DNA from 2 places in the Candidatus Thiodiazotropha sp. LNASS1 genome. Region 2 is predicted to be linked to the other one. Evidence: predicted binding sites of a transcription regulator. Region 2 holds the regulator's gene; the other holds the start of a gene.
What was found. Region 2 encodes FNR, which switches genes on or off when oxygen is low (the NO sensors DNR and NnrR bind a similar motif). Its sites were predicted from a motif close to TTGATNTANATCAA; they were not measured.

Region 1 (4,430 bases), 2.5 Mb from region 2:
TCGTTGGCCTCAATCACGAAGCTTCCGTTGTCACATAATCGCCTGAGCGTCTTGAGTTCTGATTCAGCCTCAATCAAGGCAAGCGATGAGAGCACGATCTCCTTGTTGCATTGCCGGCTCAGGTTAGCGGCCAGATCAAGCCAGTCACTGGTACGAAGACTGCGTCTTTTAGAGCAGACAGTCTCACCCAGATAGATGATATCCACAGGCATATCTGCCGCTTGAGCATAGAAATCAAATAGTTTATCCCGTGACCAATAGTAAAGTACCGGGCCGAGAGAGAGTTTAGGTACTGTATTCATCATTATTGCCAAGGTCGGTAGTAAGGGCCCAATGTGGTGCTGGTCCCCTCTGAGACCTGATCCAGAATACTGTTCCAATCTGAGGTCGCTTGGAACTTGTCGGGATTGTGCAGGCAGTTGTCTATCGCCTCGCGCCAAACCTTGGTGACCTGGCCCACATACGCGGGAGTGCGTTGACGGCCTTCGATCTTGATTGCCTTGATGCCGGCTCGATACAGCTCTGGAAGCAGTGCCAATGTATTCAATGAGGTAGGTTCTTCGATGGCGTAGAAGGTATTGTCGCCCACCGCAAACCGCCCCTTGCAGATCGTTGGGTAGCCGGCTGTTTCATGTTTCCCGTAACGATCTGTCAACAGGCCGCCCAAGCGCGATTCCAGTCCCTGGGGGGTTTCCCGGTATTCAACGAACTGGGCGGGTGAGCAGGCGCCGTGGGTATTCGGGGATTCACCGGTGACATAGGAGGAGAGGATACAGCGTCCTTCCACCATTACACAGAGACTGCCGAAGCCAAATATTTCTATCTCGACCGGAGTGTTTTCCACCACCTGCCTGACCTGGCTGAGTGACAAAACGCGGGGCAGCACCGCGCGTTTGATCCCAAATGATTCGTGATAAAAGGCGAGCGCCTCATAGTTGGTGCTCGAAGCCTGAACAGAGAGATGCAGATTGAGCTCCGGCCATTGCCGGCTGGCGTAGTCGAGTACACCTATATCGGCGCAGATAAGGGCGTCAACCGAAAGCGAAGCGGCGCTGTCCACGGCTTGACGCCAACGCTCCCAGCCATCCGGGCGTGGATAGGTGTTGATTGCCATGAAGACGCGTTTGCCACGGTCTTTTGCATAAGCAATACCTTCCCGGGCGCGCTTTTCATTGAAATTCAATCCGGGAAAATGGCGCGCATTGGTGTCATTGCGCAGTCCGAAGTAGACTGCGTCAGCGCCATTGTCAACGGCAGCCTTAAGCGATGGCAGATTACCTGCGGGACAGACAAGTTCCATAATCGTGCATACTCGTTCAGGCAACCTGTCGACACGTCGTGCGTCGCCGTTGCAGTTCAGTCGTGATAGCGTTCAGCACAAGCCATTTTCTGGCACACCAGAGAGGAGCCAGCAGAATTGTCTCCGAAGCGGTGCCGGTAAGACGGTGCCAGACCACATTCGAGGGTGTCTGTTGCACCAGATCGGCCGCAATATCAACATAGGCCTCCAGGGTGAGCGGTCGATATTCACCCCGACGCCAGGCATTGGCCAGCTGAGTCCCCTTTACTACATGCAAAGGGTGGAGTTTCAGGCCGTCTGTACCCAGCTCCAGCACCCTTTGCAATGTTTCCGTAGCATGGTAGGCCGTCTCTCCGGGCAGTCCCGCGATCATGTGGGTGCAGACTTTGAGACCTCGGTTTCGCGCGCGTAATACGCTTTCTTGATACTCGGCAAAACCGTGTCCACGGTTAACCCTGGCGAGCGTTTCGTCAAATGCCGACTGCAGACCGAGTTCCAGCCATACCTCTTTTCCCTGGTCCTGATAACCGGCAAGCAGATCGATAACCGTATCAGGCAGGCAGTCCGGTCGGGTACCGATGGAGAGGCCGATGACATCTTCATCCGCCAAAGCCGCGTCATAAAGTGCGGTCAGTTTTTCGATTTCAGCATAGGTATTGGTATAGGCCTGAAAATAGGCCAGATACTTGCGGGCACCGGTTCGTTTTAATATCACGCGCCGGCCCGATGCCAGTTGCTCACTGATAGGCCTGGGCTGGCGCCCATTGGGACTGAACGAGACATTATTGCAAAAGGTGCATCCACCGCTACCCTTGCTGCCGTCCCTGTTGGGACATGTAAATGCAGCGTCAAGAGCAATTTTGTGTACACGTTCGCCATAGCGCTGCAACAGGTATTGTCCGAATGTGGATGCTTGCTCCGAAAGAGTTGTCATCGCATACACCCGGGCTAGCCGACCTCGTTCAGGAAGCGAGTACGAAACTTTATATTCATTGCTTTTGCGATCTCTTCACACGCGGCAATGTCGACCCCCTCCAGCCCATCGATCGCGGTTGCCGTCACATCGGCGATATATTCGGGAGCCCGACGCAGGAATTCAAGCATTGCCTCATAGGAACCAGGCAGGTTCGGTCTACAGTGAATGTCATAGATCTCACTGTTCTGGGCATTTAGTGAGATTGAGATTGCGTCCACACAATCTCCGAGCTCCGGCAATGTGTCATGCTTGTGTATCAAATTGCATAAACCATCAGTATTTACGCGCACCCGACCACCATGCTGTTTGATATGTCTGGCCACTTCAAGCAGCAGGTTCAATCTCAGTGTTGGTTCGCCATAGCCGCAAAAGACCACCTCATCGTAGCCTGCCGGATCAACGATCGAGGTAATAATCTCTTCTGCTGTTGGGCGGTGATCGAAGGTAAGATCATAACCTTTGACCATCATGTCGCCATGGGTTTTTGGACAAAACGCACACTCCAATGTGCAGCGATCCGTAATGCTGAGATAGAGGTTGTTTCCAATTTGATAACTTATCTGTTGTTGCACTTTCTACTCTGGTCTGGAAATAGGAAGTGTCATCCTAGCGTTTGCATTGGCCGAAACAATGACTTTGATCAAAGCAATCGGGTTGGGGTATCGGATATGAATAGTTAATGGAAGGTGTGGTCGGCAATCACAGAATCTTTTTTTGACATCTGAGGATGCGTGCCCGGGGATGGGTCTAGATTCGATCCCGTCACGAACTGATCGATTGCACGGTTTTCTGGCAAATAACCTTGAAATTGTCGTATTGCCGGCGTGTCACACCAGGACCGCTTATGCCGTTGTCGGCATAAAAGAGCCCCACCGGTTTGCCCTGAATAAAGACCGACATTGAGACGAATCCACTGTTGTTAATCTGCTCCAAGGCTGATTGGGGAATCATTGGCAGGTACTGTTCAGCATTGTCCCTGTTTAGTGAAATTGCTTGTGGTTTATTCATTAAGGCCTTGAATAAATTTGGTTTTGTCATATTCAATGCAAAGCCTTTCAGAGAGAGCTGCTGTTCCGACTCCACCACGAATCGGGCCCTGAGGGCGCTTTTGTCCGGGCTGAGCATGGCAAACATGGTTCTGCTCAATCCGAGCTCCTCATGCATCTGTTGCAAGGCGTCATTGAGTAGCGCCTGCAGTGGATTGACACGTTTCTTTGTTGCAGGTTGAGAGGCAGCTTTCTTCTCATCGCTGGGAGGGGGTTCAGGGCTGGTTGCGTGTTGCGGTTGTGGGGCCGATTTCGCATCGGAGCTGGATTCGGGTGCGTTAACCGGTGCCTGCCGGGTTGTCACGGGTGAAACGGCAGCATTCGCTGTCTCGGTTTCGTGGGCTGCCAGACCACCAGAAATGAGATGGAACGCCGGCAACGGCAGGGTGAGCCTGTGCAAATCGCGAGCTGCTTCCGCTGCCAGACGGTGCAGATAGGCAATCGCTTCCTCGTGTGATATCTCAAGAAACTCCGCCAACAACTCGATGTCATTATCCAATTTCTCATGCTGCCAGCCCAGACTGCTCTCTCTGGCAAGTATCGAAGCCAGCATCACGGAAAGCGGTTTTGGCAGGTGGCTGTTGGATAACCCCTGTGATTCGTGTACCAGCTCAGGCAGTTGCCACTTCAGACCCAACTGAACGTTTAACTCTTCCAGGGTAACACCCAGGATCTCCTGGGCGGCTCTCTCGCGTGGTGTTCGCTGGATGATTTTCCTTTGCACGGTGCGCATATCATCCGGTGCTATGGCCCACAATGCCATCTCTCCAATGTCGTGGAGCAATGCGGCGGTATAGAGTGAATCGACTTCCTGCCATCTCTGCATTTCAGCGATATTGCTGGCATAGATTGCTGCGTGGACTGCGCGGCTGTAGCAATCGATCAATCCGCGTCTTGGCGGACCTTTGAGTTTTTCCTCAAGAGAAGGCAGGGTCCGGCTTGCCTGTTCGATCGCATCCATACCTAATAAGGGTATGGCGAGGGAAATCTTGGTGATGGGTTCTTTCGGCGGGTTCGGCAGGCTGTTGATCTGCCGCATTACATACAGGCTGAAACCGGGATCGCGGGAGATGACTTCGGATAGTCTGCCGTGGTTGACACTCGATTT
Region 2 (4,430 bases):
GATGACTCCGCTACGGTCGAAATGGCGGGTGAAAAAGCGGGTCTTGCCGACTGCCGCAGAACCGACGATGAGAAAAATTGAATGACTCAAGTTGTAGAACTATATAGCGATGGCGCCTGTCGTGGGAATCCCGGTCCCGGTGGTTGGGGGGTGGTCTTACGCTACGGTCGACATGAAAAACAGCTTTTCGGTGGCGAACATGAGACCACCAACAACCGTATGGAACTGATGGCGGTTATCCGTGGCCTGCAGAGCCTGACGAAAAGGAGTCGGGTGAAAGTGACCACGGATTCCCAATACGTGAAAAACGGAATCACCCAGTGGATTTACAATTGGAAACGGAATGGCTGGAGAACGGCAGCGAAAAGACCGGTCAAGAATGCCGACCTGTGGCAAATGTTGGATACAGAGGTCAACAATCATCAGGTGGAGTGGGCCTGGGTCAAAGGTCACTCCGGCCATACCGAGAATGAACTGGCGGATGAATTGGCTAACCGCGGTATCGAGGAGTTAGGGCTGGTCGACAGGTCCTAGGGCCTGTCGACACTAATCCGGTCGGCTCTGTTGCGTCTGAAAAAGCGCCAATCAAGGCGCGAGGAGAGAAGTTTGGTGTTTCCAAATGAACAACGAGCAACGCCGAGTGGCGCTTTTTCAGGCGTAACCCGCAGGGCTGGGGCTATTTTTCCGCCCAGCGGCGTTATCATTCGCTCATGTAGAATAACTACACATCACTCATTCTGCCTTGCTGGGCAAAAAAATAGTCCCAGCAGAGCCGATCGGATTAGTGTCAACAGGCCCTAGTGAACTGATGCGACAGATCGTACTGGATACGGAAACCACAGGATTGGAACCGGAGCATGGACACAGAATCATCGAAATCGGCTGTGTGGAGATGGTTGATCGTCGATTGACCGGTAATAATTTCCACCAATATCTGCAACCTGAACGGGAGATCGATGCCGCTGCCGTAGAGGTGCATGGCATCACCAACGAATTTCTTGAAGACAAACCGAAATTCGGGGATGTTGCTCAGGATTTCATCGACTACGTGAGAGGAGCGGAGCTGATCATTCATAACGCTCCATTCGATGTCGGTTTTCTCGACCATGAATTTCACCTCATGGAGAGTGCTGCGCGAATCGATAGTTTGTGCGCGGTTACTGACACCCTGGTGATGGCGAAAAAGATGCACCCGGGTCAAAGAAACAGCCTCGATGCGCTCTGTAAGCGATACGATATCGATAATTCACACAGGGAATTGCATGGAGCGCTTCTGGATGCCGAGATTCTGGCTGATGTCTACCTGATGATGACCGGGGGGCAGGCTTCGCTGATTTTGGACGGAGTAGCCAACGATGAGTTTGGTGATAATTCTGTCGATAGCATTCAACGTCTGCCTTCGAACAGGCCAAAACTGAAGGTGGTTCACGCTGACCAGCAGGAACTCGCGGCCCATGAGCAGCAACTGAAAGCCATGGGTGAGGCCTGTATCTGGTTAAAGAAACACTAGGGCCTGCAAACACTCATCCAATGGGCGCATCAGGCGCAATCCGAAGGGCTCGCTCGAGCTTTTACTCCGCCCTGCGGCGTTATCATTCGCCCATTTTCCTTGCCGGATGAAAATAAAGTCCTGGCAGGGCCTATTGTGCTTACAGGCCCTAGACTCGCGACTGACTCGATTTTGTCCTGTCCGTACCCTGAACGATTTCGTAAAGCCGGGGAATATCCAGCAATTGAACGTGCTTTCTCTCGACATGCAGCAGCTGCTCGTCCTGGAAGCGGGTGAACAAGCGGCTGACAGTCTCTACCGCGAGCCCCAGGTAGTTACCGATTTCGTGACGCGACATGCTGAGAAAGAAATCACTGGCTGAGAATCCGCGCTGTTTGAAACGTTCGGAAAAGCTGAGTAGAAAGGTGGCGAGCCGTTCCTCGGCGCTCTTTTTGCCCAGTAGAGTGAGCATCTCCGTCTCCTGGCCGATCTCGCGACTGAGCAGGCGATACATCTGGTGTTGCAGGCTGGGCATGATGGAACTTAAAGATTCCAGTTGAGAGAAGGGGATCTCACAGACCGCAGTGGTTTCGAGCGCGATTGCGGAGCAGTTATGATTGTTGTCCTGGATGGCATCCAATCCTATCAGTTCCCCGGGGAGGTGGAATCCCAAGACCTGTTCACCACCATCTTCATTGGGTGAATAGGTTTTGACTGAGCCACTGGTGATGACCCGGAGGCTGTGGAACTTGTCGCCACCACGGTAGAGATGATCGCCTCGGTGATAGGGACGTCCACGCTTGATAATGGAGTCGAGACGTTCAATGTCTTCTGGGGTCAGTCCCATTGGTAGGCATAGGGTCGAAAGACTGCAGTTTTTGCAGGCGACCTTGATATTTTCAAATGAGACAACTTTTCTGCTAGTCAAGGAACCGCTCCAGCTAAGGGTGCATTCTTGTCAGATGCTTCTTCTCACTTCTATTTTTCCAGAAGTTCTTGATCCGGATCAAGTAATTTTAAACATTTAATTATCTTAGATCATATTGCATAAAAAAAGCCGGCCATTAGGCCGACTTTTTTATGCGCTATAAGCTGGCCGCTTACTTAGCGGGTGCAGCAGGTGCCGCAGGCGCAGCAGGCGCAGCAGGCGGATAGCCGTATGGTGCGCCGTAAGGTGCGCCATAGCCGCCGTAAGGTGCACCGTAGCCGTAAGGTGCGCCGTAGCCGTATGGGCCGTAGCCATAGTAATCACGGTAGTAGTTGTTGCCGCGACCATAACCGGAACCACGGCCGCTGCCACTCATGCCAAAGCTGAAATCGCCGGAGCCATCGCCCCAGCCGTCGCCCCAGCCATCGTTATTCCAGCCACGGTTACCCCAGCCTGGACCACCACCCCACCATGCAGATGCGGTTGTGGAGACAGCTACGAGAGCAGCGACGCTCATGACCTTAGCAAATTTCATCATGCTTTCTTCCTCTTTAAAGATTGATTTTTATTACTGCTTTTTCTATTGAAAAACAATTAGTTGGTCGTTACGTGTTGTGGGTGTATAGAGGCTGATCCCGAGCCTGTTTTAATGTGGTTGGGTCTCGCCGAGTAACTGCCAACTGGTCTCTGTGGTTGTAATTTGCGGAAATCGCCAATCGATTATAGACCCTGGGGAGATAGAATTAAATGATATTCTTGAGCAGTCGCATGAGAGATATCCCATTAGTCCCACATTTATACGATTGAGAGAGGCGGTCTGATCTGTTACTGTTCCCTTCCGTCCGTTCCCCTTATCCAGCACGTTAACTAGAAGTTTCATGACTAGATTTATATTCATCACGGGCGGTGTTGTCTCCTCCCTGGGCAAAGGAATCGCATCCGCATCTCTGGCTGCACTGCTTGAGGCCCGCGGGCTCGATATCACGATGATCAAGCTCGATCCCTATATCAATGTTGATCCGGGAACCATGAGTCCATTCCAGCACGGTGAGGTCTTCGTTACCGATGATGGGGCGGAGACAGACCTTGATCTGGGACACTATGAGCGCTTCATTCGCAGCACCATGGGGCGAAACAATAATTTCACGACCGGCCAGATCTATGACAGTGTGATTCGTAAGGAGCGCAAGGGCGAGTATCTGGGCGGTACAGTACAGGTAATCCCACATATCACCAATCAGATCAAAGAGAGCGTGTTATTGGGTGCCGACGACAATGATATCTGTCTGGTGGAGATCGGCGGAACGGTGGGTGACATCGAGTCGCTGCCCTTTCTGGAAGCGATCCGCCAGATGGGGGTCGAGTTGGGACCGCAGCGGGTGATGTTCATGCACCTGACGCTGGTGCCCTATATCAAGGCCTCTGGTGAAATAAAGACCAAGCCGACACAACATTCGGTGAAAGAGCTGCGCTCCATCGGTATTCAACCCGACATTCTGGTATGCCGTTCCGAGCAGCCGTTGCCTGAAAACGAGCGCAAAAAGATCGCGCTCTTCACCAACGTACCCGAAAAAGCGGTCATTTCGGCGGTAGATGCTGACTCGATCTACCGCATTCCCGTGCTGTTGCACGCCCAGGAGATGGACGAACTGGTCAACCAGCGATTCAACCTGGATCTGCCGCCAGCGGACCTCGCTGAATGGGAGGCGTTTCTGGAAGGCCTCGACAGCCTGGCTGAAGAGGTCAAGATCGCCATGGTAGGAAAATATGTTCATCTTACAGAGGCTTATAAATCGCTCTCTGAAGCCTTGGTACATGCAGGCGTCCATACCGGAAATCGGGTTGTCATACACTATGTGGATTCAGAGCAGATCGAGCGGAGCGGAACCGAGAGTCTGGAGGGAATGGATGCCATCCTGGTACCTGGAGGCTTCGGTAACCGCGGGGTTGAGGGCAAAGTCACCGCAGTCCAGTATGCCCGCGAAAACAGAATCCCCTATCTGGGAATCTGTC

Region 1: AB8516_RS06310 (TatD family nuclease-associated radical SAM protein) is a predicted target of FNR. The motif match lies at 2,907-2,920, and genes of this name have one in related genera.

The regions. Positions count from the first base shown of each region.
Region 1 is NZ_OZ156465.1:1,457,561-1,461,990, reverse strand. It holds gene AB8516_RS06325 (U32 family peptidase) at 1-302, opposite strand, end outside; gene AB8516_RS06320 (peptidase U32 family protein) at 305-1,300, opposite strand; gene AB8516_RS06315 (TIGR01212 family radical SAM protein) at 1,317-2,234, opposite strand; gene AB8516_RS06310 (TatD family nuclease-associated radical SAM protein) at 2,249-2,848, opposite strand; gene AB8516_RS06305 (HDOD domain-containing protein) at 3,039-4,430, opposite strand, start outside.
Region 2 is NZ_OZ156465.1:3,927,144-3,931,573, forward strand. It holds gene AB8516_RS17480 (methyltransferase domain-containing protein) at 1-85, shown strand, start outside; gene rnhA (ribonuclease HI) at 82-534, shown strand; gene dnaQ (DNA polymerase III subunit epsilon) at 809-1,510, shown strand; gene fnr (fumarate/nitrate reduction transcriptional regulator Fnr) at 1,659-2,417, opposite strand; gene AB8516_RS17500 (sulfur globule family protein) at 2,590-2,955, opposite strand; gene AB8516_RS17505 (CTP synthase) at 3,296-4,430, shown strand, end outside.